DNA from 2 places in the Streptomyces sp. NPDC057702 genome. Region 1 is predicted to be linked to the other one. Evidence: riboswitches for the same ligand, from Rfam matches in the RefSeq annotation. Region 1 holds a riboswitch; the other holds the start of a gene.

The links. A riboswitch is a leader RNA that binds a small molecule or an ion and turns the genes downstream of it on or off. The one in region 1 is predicted to bind thiamine pyrophosphate.
Region 2: another riboswitch for thiamine pyrophosphate. It lies ahead of thiC (phosphomethylpyrimidine synthase ThiC); the one in region 1 lies ahead of ACFVFR_RS03885 (thiamine ABC transporter substrate binding subunit).

What each region holds. Positions count from the first base shown of each region.
Region 1 is NZ_JBHVJC010000004.1:80,860-85,336, forward strand. It holds gene ACFVFR_RS03880 (ABC transporter permease) at 1-874, opposite strand, end outside; gene ACFVFR_RS03885 (thiamine ABC transporter substrate binding subunit) at 1,081-2,157, opposite strand; TPP riboswitch at 2,154-2,264, opposite strand; gene rlmN (23S rRNA (adenine(2503)-C(2))-methyltransferase RlmN) at 2,452-3,558, opposite strand; gene ACFVFR_RS03895 (phosphatidate cytidylyltransferase) at 4,215-4,477, opposite strand, start outside.
Region 2 is NZ_JBHVJC010000007.1:175,590-180,066, reverse strand. It holds gene ACFVFR_RS07430 (SsgA family sporulation/cell division regulator) at 1-233, shown strand, start outside; gene ACFVFR_RS07425 (YibE/F family protein) at 614-2,308, opposite strand; TPP riboswitch at 2,568-2,726, shown strand; gene thiC (phosphomethylpyrimidine synthase ThiC) at 2,719-4,477, shown strand, end outside.

The DNA of each region.
Region 1 (4,477 bases):
GCAGAAGGATCAACAGCGCGATGACGGCGAGCACGCCCCCCAGGAGCGTCCACTGTCCGGCGCCGCGCGGCCGATGGGCCGTGTACGAGGCGTCCACCAACCGCAGCGTGCTCTCCCGTCGCCGCACCGTCCACGCGTGGACCACGAGCAGCGCGGCGACCGCGGCGAACTGGGTCAGTGTCAGGACCGCGGCGGTCGGCAGGTCCAGGAGCTGCGCGGTCTGCCGGTAGATCTCCACCTCCAGCGTCGCGTATCGCGGCCCGCCCAGGATCTGGACCGCACCGAAGGAGGTGAACGTGAAGAGGAAGACCATGAGCGTCGCACCGGCGATGGCGGGCCCGAGAGCGGGCAGTGTCACCTGGCGCCAGGCGGCGAACCGGCCGGCCCCCAGGACGCGGGCGGCCTCCTCCTGCCGCGGGTCGAGTTGCGCCCACAACCCACCGACGGTGCGGACCACCACGGCGTAGTTGAAGAAGACGTGGGCCAGCAGGATCGCCCAGACGGTGGTGTCCAGCCGCACGCCCCACAGTTCGTCGAGGAGGCCGCCTCGCCCGAGGAGAGCGAGGAAGGCCGATCCCGCGACCACCGTGGGCAGCACGAAGGGCACCGTCACCACGGCCCGCAGCAGCTGCTTGCCCGGGAAGTCCAGACGCGCGAAGACGTATGCCCCCGGCAGTGCGAGGGCGAGGGTCAGCGCTGTGGAGGCGGCGGCCTGCCACACGGTGAACCACAGCACGTTGAGCACGTCGGGGTCGCCGAGAACCTCACTGACCCGTCCGAGTTGCCAGGCGCCGCCGGCGTGCAGCCCACGAGCGGTGATGGCTGCCACCGGATACCCGAAGAAGAGCCCGAAGAACCCGAGCGGTACAGCCATGAGGCCAAGGCGCAGGGCCGTGGTCCGCCACGCCCCCGTCGCTCGCGGGCCCCGCCCCGTGCCCCGTGCCCCGTACCGCGCCGGTCCGTGCGGGGCTCCGTGCTCCGTGCCCCGTACCGCTGAGCCCTCGGCTCCGTGCCCCGTGCTCCATGCGTGGGCCCCGTGGGGCGCCTCGGAGCACGGCGCGTCGGGCGACGGTGCGTCGTTCACCTCACGACGAGCGAAGTCCACGTCTTGATCCACTGCTCGCGGTTCTTGGCGATCTCCTCCGGGGCGACGGTGGCCGGCTTGGCGATCCGCTCCCCGTACTTCGTGAAGACCTCCGGCAGCTTCGCGTCCGGCCGGACCGGGTTGACGTACATCGTGACCGGCACGTCCTCCTGGAAGGTCTTGCTGAGCATGAAGTCCAGGAGTGCCTTACCGCCCTTGGTGTTCTTCGCTCCGTCGAGCAGCCCGGCGAACTCGATCTGCCGGAAGCACGTGCCGGTGGCCACGCCCGTCGGGCCCTCCTTGGGCTGCGGCTTGACGCCGACCACCTCGGCGGGCGGGCTGGAGGCGTAGGAGACGACCAGCGGCTTGTCTCCCTTGCCCGAGCCACCACCGGAACCGGAGAAGCGGTCGTTGTACGCCTGCTCCCAGCCGTCGACGACCTCGACCCCGTTGTCCTTCAGCTTCTTCCAGTAGTCCTGCCAGCCGTCGTCCCCGTAGGTGCCGACTGTCCCGAGCAGGAAGGCGAGCCCGGGCGAGGACGTGGCAGCGTTCTCCGTGACCAGGAGGTTCTTGTACTGCGGCTTGATCAGGTCGTCGAAGCTGCGCGGCGGCGCCAGCTTCTTGTCCGCGAAGTACTTCCGGTCGTAGTTGACGCAGATGTCACCGGTGTCCACGGGGGTGACCCGGTGCTTCGCGGCGTCCAACTGCAGGCCCGCGGGCACCTGGTCGAGGTCCTTGGCCCGGTACGGGGCGAAGACGCCCTCGTCCAGCGCGCGCGAGAGCAGCGTGTTGTCGACGCCGAAGAAGACATCGCCCTGCGGATTGCCCTTCGACAGGATGGCCTGGTTCACCGCCGCCCCGGCGTCCGCCCCACGCGCCACCTTGACCTTGTAGCCGGTCTCCTGCGTGAACCGCTGGAGCACCGCCTTGGACACCGTGAAGGAGTCGTGCGCGACGACCGTTACCGTCTTGGAGTCCGAGCCGCTGCCGGACTCTCCACACGCCGCCAGCGTGGTGACGCCCAACGTGCCGAGCAGAGCGGTGCCCACGGCACGCCGAAGGTAGCTGTTCATCAGTGCGTCTGACTCCCTACGCCGGTATGACCCGGATCAGGTCCGAGGGTCTGCGGCACCCGCGGTGCCGCACTCTCAGCGCGTAGCGCGCTCCCCTGTCGGAAATGTGCGTTTGTTCGACTCACGATAGCGCGACGTGCTGCCGGTGCCCCATCCGCACCGTCCCCGCGCGCCAGATGGTGCACACGGCGCCCAGGACGGAGCCGTGCCGGACACCGCGCACCACGCGACACGGGGCGCGTACGGTGCCGACATCGGCGCGTGCGTGGGGCGACGCCGTCGCCCCACGCCCCGTCACCGCTCGGAGGCGGCCAGCTGGCCGCAGGCCCCGTCGATCTCCTGCCCACGGGTGTCCCGGACGGTCACGGGCACGCCGTGCGCCTCGAGCGCCGCGACGAACGCGCGCTCGTCCTCGGGCCGCGAAGCGGTCCACTTCGACCCGGGGGTGGGGTTGAGCGGGATGAGGTTGACGTGCACCCGACGCCCGCGCAGCAACCTGCCCAGCAGGTCGGCCCGCCACGCCTGGTCGTTGATGTCCCTGATCAGGGCGTACTCGATGGACACCCGGCGCCCGGACTTCTCCGCGTACTCCCACGCGGCGTCCAGCACCTCCCGGACCTTCCAGCGGGTGTTGACCGGCACCAGGGTGTCGCGCAGCTCGTCATCCGGCGCGTGCAGTGATACCGCCAGGCGGCACTTGAAGCCCTCGTCGGCGAACCGCAGCATCGCCGGCACCAGCCCGACCGTGGACACGGTGATCCCACGCTGGGAGAGGCCCAGACCGTCGGGCTCCGGGTCGGTGAGCCGGCGGATGGCGCCGACGACCCGCTTGTAGTTGGCGAGCGGCTCGCCCATGCCCATGAAGACGATGTTCGAGAGCCGGGCGGGCCCACCCGGTACCTCGCCGTCGCGCAGGGCGCGCATGCCGTCGACGATCTGGTGCACGATCTCGGCCGTGGAGAGGTTACGGTCGAGCCCCGCCTGCCCCGTGGCGCAGAAGGGGCAGTTCATGCCGCAGCCGGCCTGCGAGGAGATGCACATCGTGACCCGGTCCGGGTAGCGCATCAGCACCGACTCGACCAGCGTCCCGTCGTGCAGCCGCCACAGTGTCTTACGGGTGGCGTCACCGTCACAGCTGATGTGCCTGACGACGTTCATCAGGTCCGGCAGCAGTTCGGCGGCCAGCTTCTCGCGGGCCGCCGCGGGGATGTCCGTCCAGTTCGCCGGGGCGTCCGCGTACCGGGCGAAATAGTGCCGGGAGACCTGCCCAGCACGGAAGGGCTTCTCGCCGATCGCGGCCACGGCCTCACGGCGCTCGGCGGGGGTGAGGTCAGCGAGATGCCGCGGCGGCTTCTTGGCTCCGCGCGGCGCGACGAAAGTGAGTTCTCCGGGCTTAGGCATGGTTCATCTAGTGTCGCAGACATACGGGGTAGGGCTCACCGGCTACGAACGGGGCCCTCGACACACACAAAGCCGCAGGTGGCGATAGCTGTCCGCGGCATTCACGCGGCTGCCGGTCACGTACGGTCAGCACCCGGCGGGCGGGCTCGGCACACCGCCCACGAACGGCTTCGCGGCCCGGTCCCCTGCCACATGCGGCGCGGCCGACAGAGGGCGTCGCACCTCTCCCGTCACACCCCCGGACACTCCACACGCTCCGCACATCGCGAGCCCAGCCTCGCCGCCCCGGCCAGCCGACACTCGCACGGGGCGCACGGCCCCCTCCCCCGCCGCACAGTCAGCCCAACGCCGCGGCTTCGTACGCTCCGTACGCGGCGCACCCTCATCCCGACATTCGCCGCCCCGTGCCCCGTGCCCCGTGCCCCGTGCCCCGTGCCCCGTGCCCCGTGCCCCCAGGCAGGGTCGCTCGCCCGTACCTCGCCGCGACACCTCAAGCGGCCCGCGCACTCCGCCCCACCCCCGCCGCCTCTCGCGGCGACCGGGACGCCCCGCCCGTATCGCCGCTCTCATGCTTCGAGCCGCCTCGCCCACGTGGAGTTTCGTGGACGGGGCGGCTCGTACGCGGCTGCGGGTGTTCTCACTCCCGGCGGGGGCTCTCAGCCCGCGCCGACGAACACCACCAGCAGGAGCCAGGCGACCGGTGCCGTCGGGAGCAGCGAGTCGAGGCGGTCCATGATGCCGCCGTGCCCCGGCAGCAGCGTTCCCATGTCCTTGATCCCGAGATCCCGTTTGATCATGGACTCGCCCAGGTCGCCCAGCGTGGCGCTGACGGCGACCGCGAGACCCAGGATCAGGCCCTGCCACCAGGCGCCGTCCTCGACCAGGAACCGCATGCACAGCGCCCCCGCCACCATGGCGA
Region 2 (4,477 bases), on a different contig from region 1:
GCGACGTGCACATCTGCCCAACGGGCCCGGACGAGCTGTCAGATGTGCTGATCCGGCTCCAAGTCGGCGTCGAGGGAGCCCTGTTCCGGGTCGGCGCCGCTCCGCTGGTGGCCTTCCTGGACCGGACGGACCGACTGGTCCCGTTCGGCTGCGAGGAGGAGGCGAGCGATCCGGCCTGCGGCCTGGACGCGGTCCTGGACCGCATCCTGGCGGGAGACCGCTACGCAGGGTGAACCGGGCCGTCGGTCACGGTGCGTTGCCTGGACGTTTTTTCGCCCGGCCACTCGGAAGCGCGAATTCCCCCCGCGCGTGACCGCCCCCGACGCCCGGGCCGCCGCGCCCCTCGCGACCCGCCCCAGGGGACCCAACGCCGGCGCGTACGACGCGGCGTGACGCCTCTGCCGGGCGCGCCCGACCGGATTCCGGCGCCGGCCCGCCCGGGGTTCGGCGCATCCGCCCGGCCCCGGCGCATCGGCCCAGGCCCCGGCGGCCTGGCCGGAGTTCGACGCCTCCACCCGGCTGGCCCGCCCCCGCGGGGCCCGGCACCTGGGGCCGGGCGGTCCGGCATCGCCCGCCCGGGGCCGACGCGATGCCGCACGGCACCCGGCACGCGCTACTTCGCCCGGCGGCGGCGACCCTTCCCCCGGCCCGGCAGACCCGAGGCGAGCCCGGAGGCCACCGCGCCCGCGCCGCGCCCGGCGCCCGGGTTCGCTCCGGCCTCCGCGCCACCCACGCCCCGCTGACCCACCGGCGCGCCGGGCCCGACCCCGCGCCCCGGGACAGCGGCGCGCTCCGGGGCGACTCCGCCGCCACCGCCCGCGCCGGGAACGCTCGTCGGGCTGCGGTCCGCGGAGACCACCAGCGCCGCCAGCAGCGTGGTCACCGGCACCGAGGCCACCAGACCGATGCTGCCGACGAGGGTGCGGACGATCTCCTCGGCGACGATCTCGCTGGTCGCGACCGTGCTCACACCGCTGTCCGCTATCGAGAAGAGCAACAGCAGCGGCAGCGCGGCACCGGCGTAGGCGAGGACCAGCGTGTTGACCACCGAGGCGATGTGGTCCCGACCGATGCGCATGGCCGCCGCGTACAACGTGCGCCAGTGCGCCGACGGGTCGGCCTCCTTCAGCTCCCACACCGCCGAGGTCTGGGTGACGGTCACGTCATCCAGCACACCGAGCGAGCCGATGATGATGCCGGCCAGCAACAGGCCCTGGATCTCGATGTCGGGGTAGAGGCCGTGCACCAGTCCGGTCTGGTCGTCGGTGTTGCCGGTCAGATGCGCCCAGCCGATGAACACCGAGCCGAGCAGGCCGATCAGCAGCAGTGAGAGCAGCGTCCCGAGCACCGCGACCGAGGTTCTGGCGGTCAGGCCGTGACAGGTGTACAGCGCGATCAGCATGATCGCGCTGCCCCCGATCACGGCCACCACCAGCGGGTTCGAACCCTGGAGGATGGCCGGCAGGATGAACAGCGTCAGCACGCCGAAGCTGATGACGAGCGCCACCAGCGCGAAGACCCCGCGCATCCGGCCCACCACGACCACGGCCAGCGCGAAGAGCCCGGCCAGCAGCGCCATCGGCAGCTTCCGTTCGACGTCGGAGACCGAGTACTGGAGGTTCTCCGGCGCCTTGGGGGCGTACGCCAGGATCAGCTTCTGGCCCTTCTCGTAGTGCCGGGACGCGGACGGCTGCACGATCTCGGTGAACGTACGCCCCTTGCCCTTGCCCGAGGTCACCTCGATCGTGGCCTTCTCGCAGGTCTCGTCCTTGGCCTCGGGCTGGGCCGCCGGATCGCCCGGCTGCTCGCCCGGCGGCTGTTGCCCCTGCGGCTGGGCGTGCACGTCCGCGCACCGCACCTCGTCGACCCGCACCACGCGCCCCGACTCGGTGTGCCGGTCGAAGCCGAGCCCCGACGGCCCGTGGTGGTCGGGCGCGCCGCCCGGCCACAGCACCACCAGCCCGACCACGACCGCCACGCTGAACGGGATGAGCACCGCCGCGATGACCTTGCGGAGCTGACGCGAGACGGGCGCGGCGGGCCCGTGGCTGTGACTGTGGCCGTGGCCCTGGCCGGGTGCGTGACCGTGTCCGTGGCCGGTGGGGGCGGGGTGGTGGTCGTGCCCCGTGGGGCCGTTGTCGTGCTGGTGGTCGCTCTCCGGCAGCCCGTGGTCGGGCCCCGTACGCCCCTGCCGGCGCGCGTCGGGCCCCCGCGCGCCGGGAACCGGCCCGTGCCCCCGCCCCCGCTCCTGTCCGTACCCCGACCCGCGCCCGGGGTACGGACCGTCGGCCCCCGTGCCCGCTCCCACGCCGCTCCCTCCGCCGGTTCCCGCGCCCTCGTCGGCGGGGCCGCCGCTAGGCGGTCGCGGGGGCACGCCGGGGGGCGGGGGTGTCGGCGCGGTCGGGCCGGGCCCCCGCGCGTGTCCGGTGCCGGGCGGCGGGGTGTGGGCGGGCGGCCGGCCGTGGGGGCCTGGCCGCCCGGGTGGCCCTGGCTCGGTGGGAGTCATGGACCGATCATCGCAAGGCCCCCTGGCCCAATCCGTCGCGGAGCGGTTAGCGTGGTGGCACCTTTGCAATCGCGGGAGCTCGGAGCACCGGGCTGAGAGGGCGCTGACCTCCGTACGGGACGACCGGCCGACGCCGGTGAACCGACTACGGAAACGGCTGCGTCGACCGCCGAACCTGTTACCGGGTAATGCCGGCGTAGGGAGTAGGTCTCATGACCGTATCGGACGCACGCACGCCTGCCTCCGTAGAGTCGAACGACACCGACGGGCAACCGCGCGACATCGGATGGCACAAGGGCTATCTGAGCGGTTCGCGGCCCGACCTGCGGGTGCCGGTGCGACGAGTACACCTCACCAACGGCCAGGACGTCACGCTGTACGACACCTCGGGCCCGTACACCGACCCGAACATCGACACCGACGTACGGCGCGGGCTGCCGCCGCTGCGCGAGAACTGGATCATCGGCCGGGGAGACACCGAGGAGTACGCGGGCCGGCCGCTGCGCCCCGAGGACGACGGCATCAAGCACACCTCGCCGCGCGGTGGCCTCAAGAACCTCGACGCGGTCTTCCCCGGCCGCCCGCGCCAGCCGCGCCGGGGCCGCGACGGCCAAGCCGTCACCCAACTCGCCTACGCCCGCCGAGGCGAGGTCACCCCGGAGATGGAGTACGTCGCGCTGCGCGAGAACGTCTCCCCCGAGGTGGTCCGCGAGGAGATCGCCGCCGGTCGCGCCGTGCTGCCGGCCAACGTCAACCACCCGGAGATCGAGCCGATGATCATCGGCAAGCGGTTCCTGGTGAAGGTCAACGCCAACATCGGCAACTCCGCCGTCACCTCCTCCATCGAGGAGGAGGTGGAGAAGATGACCTGGGCGACCCGCTGGGGCGCGGACACGGTCATGGACCTGTCCACCGGCCGCAACATCCACACCACCCGCGAGTGGGTGCTGCGCAACTCCCCCGTCCCGATCGGCACCGTCCCGCTCTACCAGGCCCTGGAGAAGGTCGACGGCCGGGCCGAGGAGCTGACCTGGGAGATCTACAAGGACACCATCATCGAGCAGGCCGAACAGGGCGTCGACTACATGACGGTGCACGCCGGCGTACTGCTGCGCTACGTACCGCTCACGGCGCGCCGCAAGACCGGCATCGTCTCGCGCGGCGGCTCGATCATGGCGGCCTGGTGCCTGGCCCACCACAAGGAGAGCTTCCTCTACGAGAACTTCGAGGAGCTCTGCGACATCCTGGCCACCTACGACGTCACGTTCTCGCTCGGCGACGGGCTGCGCCCCGGCTCCATCGCGGACGCCAACGACGAGGCCCAGTTCGCCGAGCTGAGGACGCTGGGCGAGCTCAACACCATCGCCAAGCGGCACCACGTGCAGACCATGATCGAGGGCCCGGGCCACGTCCCGATGCACAAGATCAAGGAGAACATCGACCTCCAGCAGGAGATCTGCGAAGAGGCTCCGTTCTACACGCTCGGCCCCCTGACCACGGACGTCGCGCCGGCCTACGACCACATCACCTCCGGCATCGGTGCCGCGATGATCGCCTGGTGGGGCACCGCGATGCTGTGCTACGTCACGCCCAAGGAGCACCTGGGCCTGCCGGACCGCGACGACGTGAAGACCGGCGTCATCACGTACAAGATCGCCGCCCACGCCGCTGACCTGGCCAAGGGTCACCCCGGTGCCCAGGACTGGGACGACGCGCTCTCCGACGCGCGCTTCGAGTTCCGCTGGGAGGACCAGTTCAACCTGGCCCTCGACCCCGACACGGCCCGCGCCTTCCACGACGAGACGCTCCCGGCCGAGCCCGCCAAGACCGCGCACTTCTGCTCGATGTGCGGCCCGAAGTTCTGCTCGATGAAGATTTCCCAGGACATCCGTCGCGAGCACGGCGGCACCCTGGCGGCGGCCGAGGCCGAAGCGGGCATGGCGGAGAAGTCCAGGGAGTTCGCGGAGGCGG